DNA from 3 places in the Halalkalibacter lacteus genome. Region 2 is predicted to be linked to each of the others. Evidence: predicted binding sites of a transcription regulator. Region 2 holds the regulator's gene; each other region holds the start of a gene.
The links. The regulator Rex, encoded in region 2, represses fermentation and respiration genes when NADH is low (regulators of the CRP and FNR family bind a similar motif). The targets are predictions, from matches to a motif close to TTGTGAAATATTTCACAA.
Positions count from the first base shown of each region.

Region 1: the regulator Rex is predicted to act here: its motif matches at 1,672-1,689, upstream of SAZ04_RS05015 (AtpZ/AtpI family protein).
Region 3: the regulator Rex is predicted to act here: its motif matches at 2,575-2,592, upstream of nirB (nitrite reductase large subunit NirB).

Region 1 is NZ_JAWRVL010000005.1:10,376-14,669, reverse strand. Features, by position in the region: gene SAZ04_RS05020 (S8 family serine peptidase) at 1-1,429, shown strand, start outside; gene SAZ04_RS05015 (AtpZ/AtpI family protein) at 1,705-1,932, shown strand; gene SAZ04_RS05010 (ATP synthase subunit I) at 1,932-2,324, shown strand; gene atpB (F0F1 ATP synthase subunit A) at 2,331-3,044, shown strand; gene atpE (F0F1 ATP synthase subunit C) at 3,115-3,327, shown strand; gene atpF (F0F1 ATP synthase subunit B) at 3,524-4,015, shown strand; gene SAZ04_RS04990 (F0F1 ATP synthase subunit delta) at 4,012-4,294, shown strand, end outside.
Region 2 is NZ_JAWRVL010000022.1:25,857-30,150, forward strand. Features, by position in the region: gene SAZ04_RS15455 (ABC transporter ATP-binding protein) at 1-1,856, opposite strand, end outside; gene SAZ04_RS15460 (redox-sensing transcriptional repressor Rex) at 2,195-2,830, shown strand; gene SAZ04_RS15465 (twin-arginine translocase TatA/TatE family subunit) at 2,950-3,132, shown strand; gene tatC (twin-arginine translocase subunit TatC) at 3,150-3,902, shown strand; gene SAZ04_RS15475 (DoxX family protein) at 4,154-4,294, shown strand, end outside.
Region 3 is NZ_JAWRVL010000027.1:26,842-31,135, reverse strand. Features, by position in the region: gene fabF (beta-ketoacyl-ACP synthase II) at 1-873, shown strand, start outside; gene SAZ04_RS17145 (NarK family nitrate/nitrite MFS transporter) at 1,054-2,340, opposite strand; gene nirB (nitrite reductase large subunit NirB) at 2,699-4,294, shown strand, end outside.

The DNA.
Region 1 (4,294 bases), on a different contig from region 2:
TGGACCGAATATGTGGACGGTCGGATCACCAGGAACATCAACAAAAGCAATTTCAGTTGGGGCATCGGCTCCCCCGATCAAAACGCCGTATATCACCATAGCAGGACTTGATCAAGAAGTAACTTTGTACCCGATCGGAGGTGCACTACCTTGGGCGCTCAAACGAGATTTTGAATTAGTAGAAGTTGGGAGTGGGTTAGAAAATGAATGGGAAGAAGTCGATGTAACAAACAAAATTGCGCTCGTTAAACGAGGGATGATCCCTTTTTCAGAAAAAGCGAAATTTGCTCTGGAACATGGCGCAAAAGCCGTATTAATTTACAACAATTTGCCGGGATCGTTTGTTGGAGCGGTTGAACTAGGCGTGAAACTTCCGGTCGTCAGCATTTCAAAAGAGGATGGCGAATGGCTGTTAGAACAAATCGAAAACGACAAAGATGCGCCTTACGCCAGGACGATTTACAGGAACGAAGAAGATTTTATCGCTCCATTTAGTTCAAGAGGACCGGTTACGCACACGTGGGAAGTAAAGCCGGATTTAGTTGCGCCAGGTGTATCCATTGATAGTACTGTTCCTAAAGGATACTTAGGGCTAAATGGAACGAGCATGTCAGCTCCTCATGTCGCTGGAGCAGCTGCATTGATTAAGCAAGCACATCCAGATTGGACACCTGAACAAGTTAAGGCGGCACTCATGAACACGGCGAAAAAATTAGTAAAAGAAGACGGAGAGCCCTATTATCCGTACGAGCAAGGGGCGGGCAGACTGCAAGTAGATAAAGCGCTAGAAGCGACAACACTCGCTTATCCTGGGGCGCTTACATTTGGAAAATATACAAAAGACGACCCGCGTGAGAAACGAACGGTCACATTTACGATTGAAAATCATGATGAGAAGACGCGGACCTATCATGTGAAACCACCATTTGAATTGCCAGATGGCTTACAATGGGATGTGCCTTTTTCTACCACGGTAGAGCCTGGCAAAAAAACAGAAGTCGACGTCCATTTGGATTTATTTCCGGCCGTTTTAGCCGAAGGGATCCATCACGGTGATGTTGTCATTGAAGGTGGCAAAGAGCCAATCGTAATTCCGTACGTCTTTTTTATTGAAGAACCAGATTATCCGAGAGCGATGGCTTTTAACTTTGGTCATGGTGATCGTCCTGGACAATATCGTTATGAACTGTATTTACCAGGTGGAGCGGAAGAATTGGTCGTTGCTTTATATGATCCAGATACCTTTCAATTTGTCCGATTCCTCGATGTCAAGCAAGATATTGGAAGAGGAATGGTCGAACAAGAATGGAAAGAGCTTGATTTGCCAGATGGAACGTATAAAGCACTAATTTATGCAAAAAAGGATGGAAAAGCAGACACGTTAGAATCAACAATTGTAATTGGAGCGCAAACGCTTGAAGATAAGTAAATAGAAAATGGGGTCAGCCCCATTTGTGGGAGGCTACTGAAAAAACAATTTTCACCTTTTTCAGTAGCTTTCATTTGTGGTGGTCTGACATTTCATGTGAGCTTTTTTGACAGATATGTGAACACGGGAAATGAAGTCAAAAATTAATGAGAAATCGCATTGACACAGGGTTTTCACTATTGTACGATTACTAAGGGTATAATGAGAAGGTTTACATATGTAACAATATGAAAGAGTTCCCGAAGTGAAATTCTTGACAACAAGGAGGCCTGTTCATGACGGATGGCAAACGTAGTCCGTGGCGTGCTATGGCTCTCGTTTCTATCATTTCATCGTATGTAGTAGGTGGAACTGTTGGTGGAGTGTTTCTTGGATTATGGTTAGGGAATCAATTTGGAGCCAAACCATTCTTTCTCATCACATGTCTATTGTTAGGACTTTCAACGGGGTTTTACGGTGTATACAAAGCTGTTGAACCATTTCTAGGAGACGGTAAAGAGTAATGATATCACTTGAAGGTAAGATGAAACGCTATATAGTTGTTGCAAGTATCTTAATCGTACTCTTTATGACAATGTACGTCCTAACTGAATTTAAACCTCAATTCCTCGGCCTTACTATTGGCCTCTCTTTTAGCTTGCTTAGTCTGTGGACAACCTTTAAAAAAGCAAAAGTTATTGGAGACGTTGCTTCTGGATTAAAGACGTATTCAACTTTTTCCTACACAATTGCCGCATTTGGTGTGTTAATTCGTATTGGCTTGGCGATATTATGTGTATGGCTAGCGCTTGAGTATCCAGAACGTTTGCATCTAATCTCAGTCATTACAGGGTTCGCCCTGATTTATGTCATAATTATGGCAGATATACTTATTGAATCTGGTAGAAAGAGGTGAAAATAAATGGATCATATATCTCCCATGAGGGAACTTGGTGGCTTATGGTTTAATATGTCAACGGTTTTAATGACAACTGTGACATGTCTAATTGTATTCTTCGTCTGTTTTTTCGGAACACGTAAGCTAGCCATGCGCCCGAGTGGTTTACAGAACTTCCTAGAGTGGATGATTGATTTCGTTCGTGGAATCATCAAAGCAAACATGGGCTGGAAAGTGGGCGGTCAGTTCATCGCACTCGCATTTACACTTTTGTTCTATGTCTTTGTGGCAAATATGCTAGGGATTCCTTTTGAAATTTATAATAAGGAAACTCATGAGGTTTGGTGGAAATCACCAACATCCGATCCTGCCCTAACCTTAACTATGGCAGCGCTCGTCATCATTATGACCCACTACTATGGCATAAAAATTAGAGGGTTTGGAGAGTACATTAAGGACTATGTCCGACCGGTACCGTTCCTATTGCCTTTTAAAATTATTGAAGAATTCGCCAATACGTTAACGCTTGGAATGCGTCTATTCGGTAACGTGTATGCGAAAGAAATTCTCATGGTACTATTAGTTGGGCTTGGCTCATCAGGACTAGTTGGTCTGTTTGGAGCATTCCTTCCAACGATCATCTGGCAAGCGTTTGGTATGTTTATCGGAACATTACAAGCATATATCTTTGCGATGCTTGCGATGGTCTACATGGCACATAAAGTTGAACATCATTAAACCATGCTCTAATTAGAGCGTTTAAAAATATCAAAAAAAAACTTATTATCCTTAAGGAGGACTTATTCTCATGGAAGCATTAGCAGTAGCAATTGTAGCAGGTTTAGCAGCAATCGGTGGTGCGATTGCAGTAGCAATCATCGTAAAAGCAACACTTGAAGGTGTAACACGTCAACCAGAACTAAAAGGTACTCTTCAAACACTTATGTTCATTGGTGTACCTCTTGCAGAGGCAGTTCCGATCATCGCGATCGTTATCTCTTTCCTATTACTATTTGGTTAATAGTGGTTCTCGCTTTTTTAAGCGAGCAATCTAACATAAAAATGGCGACAGTGTTCGGCAAAGGACCTTTCGCCATTCCTTATGTATCATCAACTTATTAGACATTTCATAACTGTTACTACAGTCATTTTAAGCACATAAATTTACTAAGTATTTAAGTTAAGTATTTTCACATCCAAGAAAGGAGTGAATCGGAATGGGTTTTGAAATTCCATGGGGATCAATTGGTTTTCAATTAGCTGCATTTCTTACACTACTCTTTTTCCTTAATAAGTTTGCACTTAAGCCTTTACTTGGTGTAATGGAAAAACGTGAGGAACTGGTTAATGGAAATATCGACTCAGCGGAAAAGAGCCGTAAAGATGCTGAGGAATTTATTGTACAACAACGTAAAGAGCTAGAAAAAGCAAGAGTTGAAGCACAAGAAATCATTCAACAAGCGAAGAAGCTAAGTGAGCAACAAGGTCAAGACATTTTAGTCCAAGCAAAAGAAAATGCTGAGCGTCTAAAAGACTCTGCTTTAGCTGAAATAACTCGTGAAAAAGAGCAAGCTGTTTCGGCTCTTCGCGAACAAGTAGCTAGTCTATCTGTTTTAATTGCTCAAAAAGTAATTGAAAAAGAATTAGATGAGAAAGAACAAGAAAAACTTGTGCAAGAGTATCTCAAAGAGGTAGGCGATAAGCTATGAGCAATCAAGCAGTAGCGAATCGTTATGCGTTTGCCCTTTTTCAGCTTGCGAACGAAAAGAAGCAACTAGATAAAGTGAACAATGAGTTGAAAACGATAAAGGAAGTCGTAGAGACGACACCTGAGCTCGTTTCTTACCTTGATCATCCAAAAGTAACAACGAAACAAAAGCAAGAATTTGTTCAAAAACAGTTTTCAGGCAGTGTAAGTGAGCTTAGCTTACATACACTTCTCTTATTAATTGAGAGAAAACGCACGGACATTCTTGTTCCTATGGTTA
Region 2 (4,294 bases):
TGCGCCTTTTCGTGATCTGAATAGATAGATGGGTTACAAAGGTCTTCTTCTTTTTCCACTAAAGAAGATTCAAGTGTGTCGATTTGACCTTCGATTTCTTCAATTCTCCTTAGACGTTGTCGTTCTGCTTTTTTTGCTTCTTTATCTTGTTCATAAGAGCGTTTATCCGCTTGGTTTGCTTCAGAAGAGGAAGCGTTTGTCTGCCCCTTTTCTTGTTGGCTCAACAATTCTCGTTGTTCCATCTCATCTTTCTTCTCAACATAATAATCGTAGTCACCAAGATAATTCGTGATCTGTCCGTCAACAAGTTCGGCCATTCTTGTGGCAATTCTGTTTAAGAAATAACGATCGTGTGAGACAAATAATAATGTCCCGGGATAATCGATTAACGCATTCTCAAGAATTTCTTTCGCATCTAGATCCAAATGGTTGGTCGGCTCATCGAGAATTAAAAGGTTGGCCTTTTTCATCATTAACTTTGCAAGAGCAAGTCGTGCTTTTTCTCCGCCACTTAGGGTAGAAACAGGTTTTAAGACGTCATCGCCACTGAAAAGAAAGTTTCCAAGGACAGTTCTGATTTCTTTTTCAGGAAGCAGTGAATGATCATCCCAAAGTTCATGAAGAACCAATTTATTAGATTTTAAATTAGCTTGTTCTTGATCGTAATACCCAATAGTCACGTTGCTCCCAATTCGAACCGTGCCATTTTTGACAGGAATGTCATTCATCAAAGCTTTTAATAGAGTCGACTTGCCTGCTCCATTTGGGCCGATTAACGCAACACTTTCGCCCCGATCGATGGCTAAATCTAAACTTTGAAAAATTGTTTCCTCACCATAAGCAACATGAAGGTCTGTCGTGCGCAAAACTTCATTTCCGCTTTGACGCTCAATTGTAAAGGAGAAGGAGGCTGATTTCTCAGATCCAGCTGGACGATCGAGTAAAGTCATTCGCTCGAGTTGTTTCCGTCTACTTTGCGCTCGTTTTGTCGTTGAGGCTCTCGCAATATTTCGTTGGACAAAATCCTCCAGCTTAGCTACCTCATCTTGTTGTTTTTCATATTGTTTTAACTCAAGCTCATAACGCTTTGCTTTTTCCTCAAGATAAGCACTGTAGTTCCCGGTGAATTTAGTGGACTTTGTTCTTGAAATTTCAACAACTTCAGTGACGATTTTATCTAGAAAATAGCGGTCGTGAGAAACGATAAGAATAGCACCACGATAGCCAATCAAATATTGCTCAAGCCATGTTAACGTTGAGATATCAAGGTGGTTGGTCGGTTCATCAAGAATAAGCAAATCTGGCTTGGTTAATAATAACTTTGCTAAAGCGAGTCTTGTTTTCTGACCGCCACTTAAAGTAGAAATTTTTGTTTCGTAATCAAAGTCTGCGAAGTTCATACCTGAGAGAATCCCGCGAATGTCAGCTTCGTACTGATAACCGCCTTTGTCTTTAAAGGTAAGTTGAAGTTGATCGTACTCTTTCAAAAGTTTTTCATAACGTGCTTGGTCTGCTAGTAAATCGGGATCAGACATTTGCAGTTCCATATTTCGTATTTGTTTTTCCATTTTTCGTAGTGGCGCAAATACCGTTAGCATTTCTTCCCAAATAGATAATTCGGATTCAAGTCCGGTGTTTTGAGCAAGGTAACCAAGTTCTGTTCCTTTTGGCATCATTACTTGTCCACTATCATAAGAAAGATGGCCTGCAATAATTTTAAGCAATGTTGATTTTCCAGCACCATTTCGTCCAACAAGTGCAACACGTTCACCTGTTTGGATATCTAGCTTAATATTTGTTAAAATTGGATCAATGCCAAATGATTTTGAGATGTTTATACATTGTAAGACAATCATGGATTTTCATTCCTTATTTACTATAATTAAATCTCTAATAGAGGTAACCAAAAAAGGTAAAGAGGCCCTTTTTATTTATGAATGTAGCAATGGCTCCACACGCTGCACGATTTGAGGAGAAGACCACTCCTAAAGGCTTAAAACCTAGCAGCGGCTCCGCTCATTGCTTAGAGGTAACCAAAAAAAGGTAAAGAGCGCCCTTTTTTGGTTACCTCTAGTGTATCGTAGAATCTATCTTTCAACAACTTCATGAACAACGGATTAAACCGATTACAAACTGTGTGAAATAGTGTACAATAACCATACGTCTTACAGGAAAGCAGTAAAGGAGGCAATGGATGAAAATTGATCAAACCAAGATTCCACAGGCTACAGCAAAGCGTTTACCACTATACTATCGATTCTTGGAAAATCTTTCTGCCTCGGGGAAGCAACGGGTATCTTCAACGGAATTGAGTGAGGCAGTAAAAGTTGACTCAGCAACCATTAGGCGTGATTTTTCTTATTTTGGTGCGCTCGGAAAAAAAGGGTATGGTTACAATGTGAATTATTTACTTTCTTTTTTTCGTAAAACATTAGATCAAGATGAATTGACTAAAGTTATTCTTGTAGGTGTCGGAAATTTAGGTACGGCTTTCTTACACTACAATTTCTCAAAAAATAATAGTACGCAAATTGTCATGGCCTTCGATGTAGATGAAAGCAAGATTGGTGATGAAGTTGGTGGAGTCACTGTGCATCATTTAAAAGACTTGCAAGATGTTATCGATCCGGAAGCTACTGTTGCAATTTTAACTGTACCTCAAGCCCCTGCACAAAAGATCGCGGATCAATTAATTGATGCAGGCATACAAGGAATACTAAACTTCACACCAGCTAGGTTAGATGTACCAGAAACGGTACGGGTCCACCATATCGATTTATCTGTTGAATTACAGGCATTGGTTTATTTTTTAAAGCATTATCCTGTATAAGAAATCTGTATAAATAGAGTGCCTTTCCCTGTTTATACAGGTTCGAAGCAATGAGAGAAGCCATTGCCATCTATTTGAATACACTCTATAATCAAAATTAGGACAAGGAGGTGCTACCTATGGGTGGATTAGGAGCAGGCAGCATTGCGTTAATTGCAATCGTTGCTTTACTAATATTTGGTCCGAAAAAGTTGCCAGAGTTAGGAAAAGCGGCTGGAAATACATTACGTGAATTTAAAAATGCAACAAAAGGCTTAGCAGACGAAGATGATAACAAGAAAAAAGAAAACGATAAAGCCTAAGTAGGAAGGGTCTATAAATGGAACAAAGAGACATGTCGGTAATGGACCACATTGTGGAGCTTAGACGAAGAATTATTATAACTTTAGTCTTCTTCGTCGTGGCGCTAATTGCCGGCTTCTTTTTAGCTGCACCACTTATCACATACTTACAAAGTACACCAACGGCTCAGAATTTGCCGATGAATGCATTTAAAATGACAGATCCGATTCGGATTTTTATGACATTTGCTTTTGCAAGTGCGCTTATCATTACCTTTCCAGTAATTTTGTTTCAGCTTTGGGCGTTTGTAAGTCCGGGTTTGCATAAAAAGGAGCAAAAAGCAACACTGGCCTATATTCCGTTTGCGTTTATTTTACTTTTAGTTGGTCTTTCTTTTTCTTACTTCGTTCTTTTTCCATTTATTGTTCAGTTTATGAGCAACTTATCTGAACGGTTAGGGATTACTGAACAGTACGGTATTAATGAATATTTCTCATTTCTCTTTCAAGTAACAATCCCATTTGGACTTTTGTTTCAATTGCCTGTTGTCGTAATGTTCTTTACACGGTTAGGAATGTTAACACCAAGTTTACTAACGCAAGTTCGGAAATTTGCTTATTTTCTTTTGCTTGTCATAGCGGGCTTGATTACACCACCAGAGATTTTATCTCATTTAATGGTGACCCTTCCGTTATTATTGCTCTATGAATTTAGTATCTGGGTGTCATACCTCACATATCGCAAAGTACAAAGGTTGGAGAAAGAACGCGAACAGAATATGGAGGAGTGAGTGTCTTGTATAGGCATTCACTCTTTTTTAGATAAACTATGTGAAATATTGAACAAATGATACAAAAGGAGGACTTACAATGAGGGGTCAATTTTTCAGAGAAAACAAATACGTCGCGGGAGTATCGTTGTTCCTACGCATATATCTAGGGTGGTCTTGGTTAACTTCAGGTTGGGGAAAAGTGATGGGAGACTTTTAATGCAGGAGGATATTTACAAGGGTCTGTAGCCAATCCTGTAATGAATGGGGAAGTGTTAAAGTATCCGAATTATGTAGCATTCTTAGAAAATGTAGCTATTCCAAATGCAGATGTATTTAGTGTAATAGTAGCATGGGGAGAAGTACTCGTTGGATTAGGTTTAATCGTAGGAGTCTTTACTTCAGCCGCCGCA
Region 3 (4,294 bases), on a different contig from region 2:
TTTTTAGATAAAGGGCCAAAACGAGTTAGTCCATTTATTATTCCAATGCTTATACCTGACATGGCTTCAGGTCGAGTATCGATTGAAGTTGGAGCGAAGGGGATTAACAACTGTTCTGTTACCGCATGTGCTTCAGGAGCAAATTCAATAGGTGATGCATTTCGAGTTGTTCAAAATGGTGATGCGGACATTATGATTGCTGGTGGTACAGAAGCGGCGATTACTGATATGACGATTGCAGGCTTTCAAAATATGACAGCTCTTTCGACGAACCCAGATCCCCAAACAGCTAGTCGACCATTTGATAAAAATCGCGATGGATTTGTCATTGCTGAAGGCTCAGGAGTTCTGATTTTAGAGGAACTGGAACACGCGCTAGCACGTGGTGCAAACATATATGGAGAAATGATTGGGTATGGCGGAACAGGTGATGCGCATCACATTACAACGCCAGCTCCAAATGGGGAAGGTGCGCAGCGCGCGATGAAATTAGCTTTAAATGATAGTGAGATTTCACTAGAAGACATCGATTATATTAATGCACATGGTACCAGTACTCATTATAATGATTTATATGAAACAACAGCAATAAAAGAAGTTTTCGGAAAGCATGCTTACGCTCTATCAGTTAGTTCTACTAAATCGATGACGGGACATTTACTTGGAGCGGCTGGAGCAATCGAGGCCATTTTCTCCTTATTATCGATTAACGATAGCATGGTTCCTCCAACAATTAATTATGAAACACCAGATGAGGAACTTGATTTAGATTACGTTCCAAATAGCGCAAAAGAAAAAGATGTAAATGTTGTGTTATCTAATTCCTTAGGGTTTGGTGGACATAATGTATCATTGGTATTTAAAAAGTATTAAAGGTTGTTCAAGACTTCCATATCTTAGTCAGATTTGGATGAAAATGAAAAAGGCTTCGCGCGCTATGCGTCTCTAAGGAGAAGTTCGCTCCTTAGAGACTGAATAAACATATAGCGGTTCCGCTCATTGCTTAGAGGTTGTTCAAAAAGGTTAAAAAAACAACCTTTTTGAACAACCTCTTTAGCATTTAATTTCTGCATTTTTTCGTTGATAGTAATACCAATTTAATAGAATAGAAATAACATAGAAACCAATAAAGAAATACAACGCTGAAATTGGAGTACCTGTAGTTGATACAGACCATCCAAATAACTGTGGAATGAAGAAAGATCCATACGCTGCAAATGCTGCAGTAAATCCTAGTACAGGAGCTGCTTCTTTAATAGGGAAGATAATTGGAATCATTTGGAATGTAGATCCAGATCCCGCTCCTGCAGCCATAAATAAAATGAGAAACGATAGTAAGAATCCAATAAAATGTTGTTGACCGATAAAGTAAATGACAGAAAATGCTCCAAGAGCCATAACAACAAGAACATAAGAAGTTACTCTTGCGCCACCAAACTTATCAGAGACCCATCCACCAACTGGGCGGAATGCTGCAGCCAAAAATGCACCAAGAAATGCTAAGGCAACGTAATCAGGAAACTGTGAACGTAATAACAAGGGAAATGCAGCTCCATATCCGATAAATGAGCCAAATGTTGCAACATATAGGATCGTCATAATCCATGTGTGTTTACGTTTTACAATCACAAATTGATCTTTTACTGATTGCTTAGCTGTTGGCAGATTATCCATCCCGAAGTAGGCAATGATTGTCATAACGACAATAGGAATAACCCAAATGAATGCTGCATTCTGTAACCAAATTTCTTGACCATTTGGTAGTTGCTGCCCTTCACCACCGATAAAAGCAAATGTCCCAACTGTAATAATAAGCGGAGTAACGAATTGCACGACAGATACTCCCATATTACCTAACCCGCCATTAATTCCAAGTGCTGTTCCTTTTTCTTTTTTAGGAAAGAAGAAGCTTATATTCGCTAATGCAGAAGAAAAGTTTCCTCCACCAAGGCCACATAAGGCCGCTAATAGAAGCATCACCCAATATGGTGTATCTGCGTTCTGAACGGCAAAACCAATTCCTAAGGTTGGGATTAGTAGAATACTCGTAGAAAACACAACCCAGTTTCTTCCACCAAATTTCCCGACGGCAAATGTATAAACAAATCGTAATGTTGCACCAACAAGTCCTGGTGTTGCCGCTAATGTAAATAGTTGTTCATCTGTAAATTGAAAGCCGATATCATTTAATCTAACTGCAACTACTGACCAAATTTGCCAGACGATAAAAGCAAGCATTAATGTTGGAACTGAGATCCATAGATTTCTTTTTGCGTGCCTTTTCCCTTCTCTTTCCCAGAATTCTTCGTTTTCTGGATTCCACTTTTTTATTCTTCCCATGATGTGTTCCCCCAATTATGAATTGTATATTTAAAATACATCTTTTAATTACAATCCAAATCATACAAACATAAACCGAATCTGAAAGTGATGAATGTCACATGATTGAGCAATTATTTGGTTGAAAAAGGCTTTTTTGTATTCATAATTAATAGGAAGAAAGCTAATAAATTAGAGTGTAATAGTTTTATACATTTCAAATAAATGTTTTTCATATAATAAGTCCTGAATATCTTGTGAATTACTGAACAAATGTTAGTTAGTGTGATCTTTTTCATATAATTGTAATGTATTATGCCCTACAATGAGCAGTAGAAACAAGGCATGTGAACTATTGAACAACTTGGAGGGATTGAATATGGGAAAGAAAAAATTAGTTATGATAGGAAACGGAATGGCAGGTGTTCGTGTCATTGAAGAAATGTTGAAGCTTCATTCTAACTTGTACGATATTACGATATTTGGGAAAGAACCGCATCCTAATTACAATCGAATTCAACTATCAAATGTACTTCAAGGAAATACATCATTTGAAGAGACGATTATAAATGACCTAACTTGGTATGAATCGAATCATATTCAACTTTTTACTGGAGAGGCTATCGTACGAATTGATACTACGAAAAAGCTTGTCCTCTCAGATAAAGGTAGACAAGTAGAATATGATGAATTAATTCTCGCAACAGGCTCTTTACCATTTATCTTGCCAGTACCTGGTGCAGGTAAAGAAGGTGTTATAGGTTTTCGTGACATCCAAGACTGTAAGGAAATGATTCAGACAGCTACACAATATAAAAAAGCCGTTGTGATTGGAGGAGGGCTTCTCGGATTAGAAGCAGCTAAGGGATTGATTCATCTAGGTATGAAAGTTGATGTCGTTCATTTAATGGAGCACTTAATGGAACGTCAACTTGATGCCGTTGCATCCACTATGTTGAAAAAAGAATTAGAGCAACAAAGGATGAATTTTCTAATGGAAAAAGCGACAGTAGAATTGACTGGAACTAACCGTGTTGAAGGGATTCGGTTCAAGGACGGCACCGAGGTAGAAGCGGACTTAGTCGTTATGGCAGCAGGTATTAAACCGAATGTCGAGTTAGCAAAACAGAGTGGAATCTACGTAAACCGAGGCATTGTTGTAAATGATTTTATGGAGACTAACATTCCACATGTGTATGCCATTGGTGAATGCGCCGAGCATAGAGAAGTTGTTTATGGTCTAGTCGCTCCTCTTTATGAACAAGGAAAAATTCTCGCTCAAACTCTTTGCAATCAGAAAGACCAAGGGTACGAAGGGTCAATCACAGGAACACAATTAAAAGTTTCAGGAGTGGACTTGTTCTCAGCTGGTGAAATTTATGACGATGAATCATCAAAATCAATTGTCGTTCACAATGAATACGAAGGCGTTTATAAAAAAGTTCTCATCAGAGATAACCGAATTGTTGGGATCGTGTTATATGGAGATACAAAAGACAGCAACCGATTATTTAGAATGTTAAACGAAAACCAAGACGTTTCAGATTCTACTTCTATTTCATTTTTTCAGTCAGGAGAGGCAGAAACAAATGATGTTGCAACGATGCCAGATGATGAGATTGTATGTGGTTGTAATGGAATAAAAAAGGAAACGATTGTCAGTGCCATTCACCAAGAAGGGGTAACGACAGTCGAGCAGGTTGGAGGATGTACGAATGCTGGTCGTTCTTGTGGACGATGCAAACCAGTCATTCAAGACATCATTGCGTACACTCTTGGTGACGAGTTCGCACAAACTGCCGAGAAAAAGACGGTATGTGGTTGTACAACATTAAGTCGTGATGAGGTGGTTGAGGAAATCAAAGAAAAAGGATTAACAACCATTAAAGAAGTAATGAATGTTCTAAACTGGTCAACCGAGGAAGGCTGCTCGAGATGTCGTCCAGCTCTCAACTACTTTTTAGGTATGGTGTAT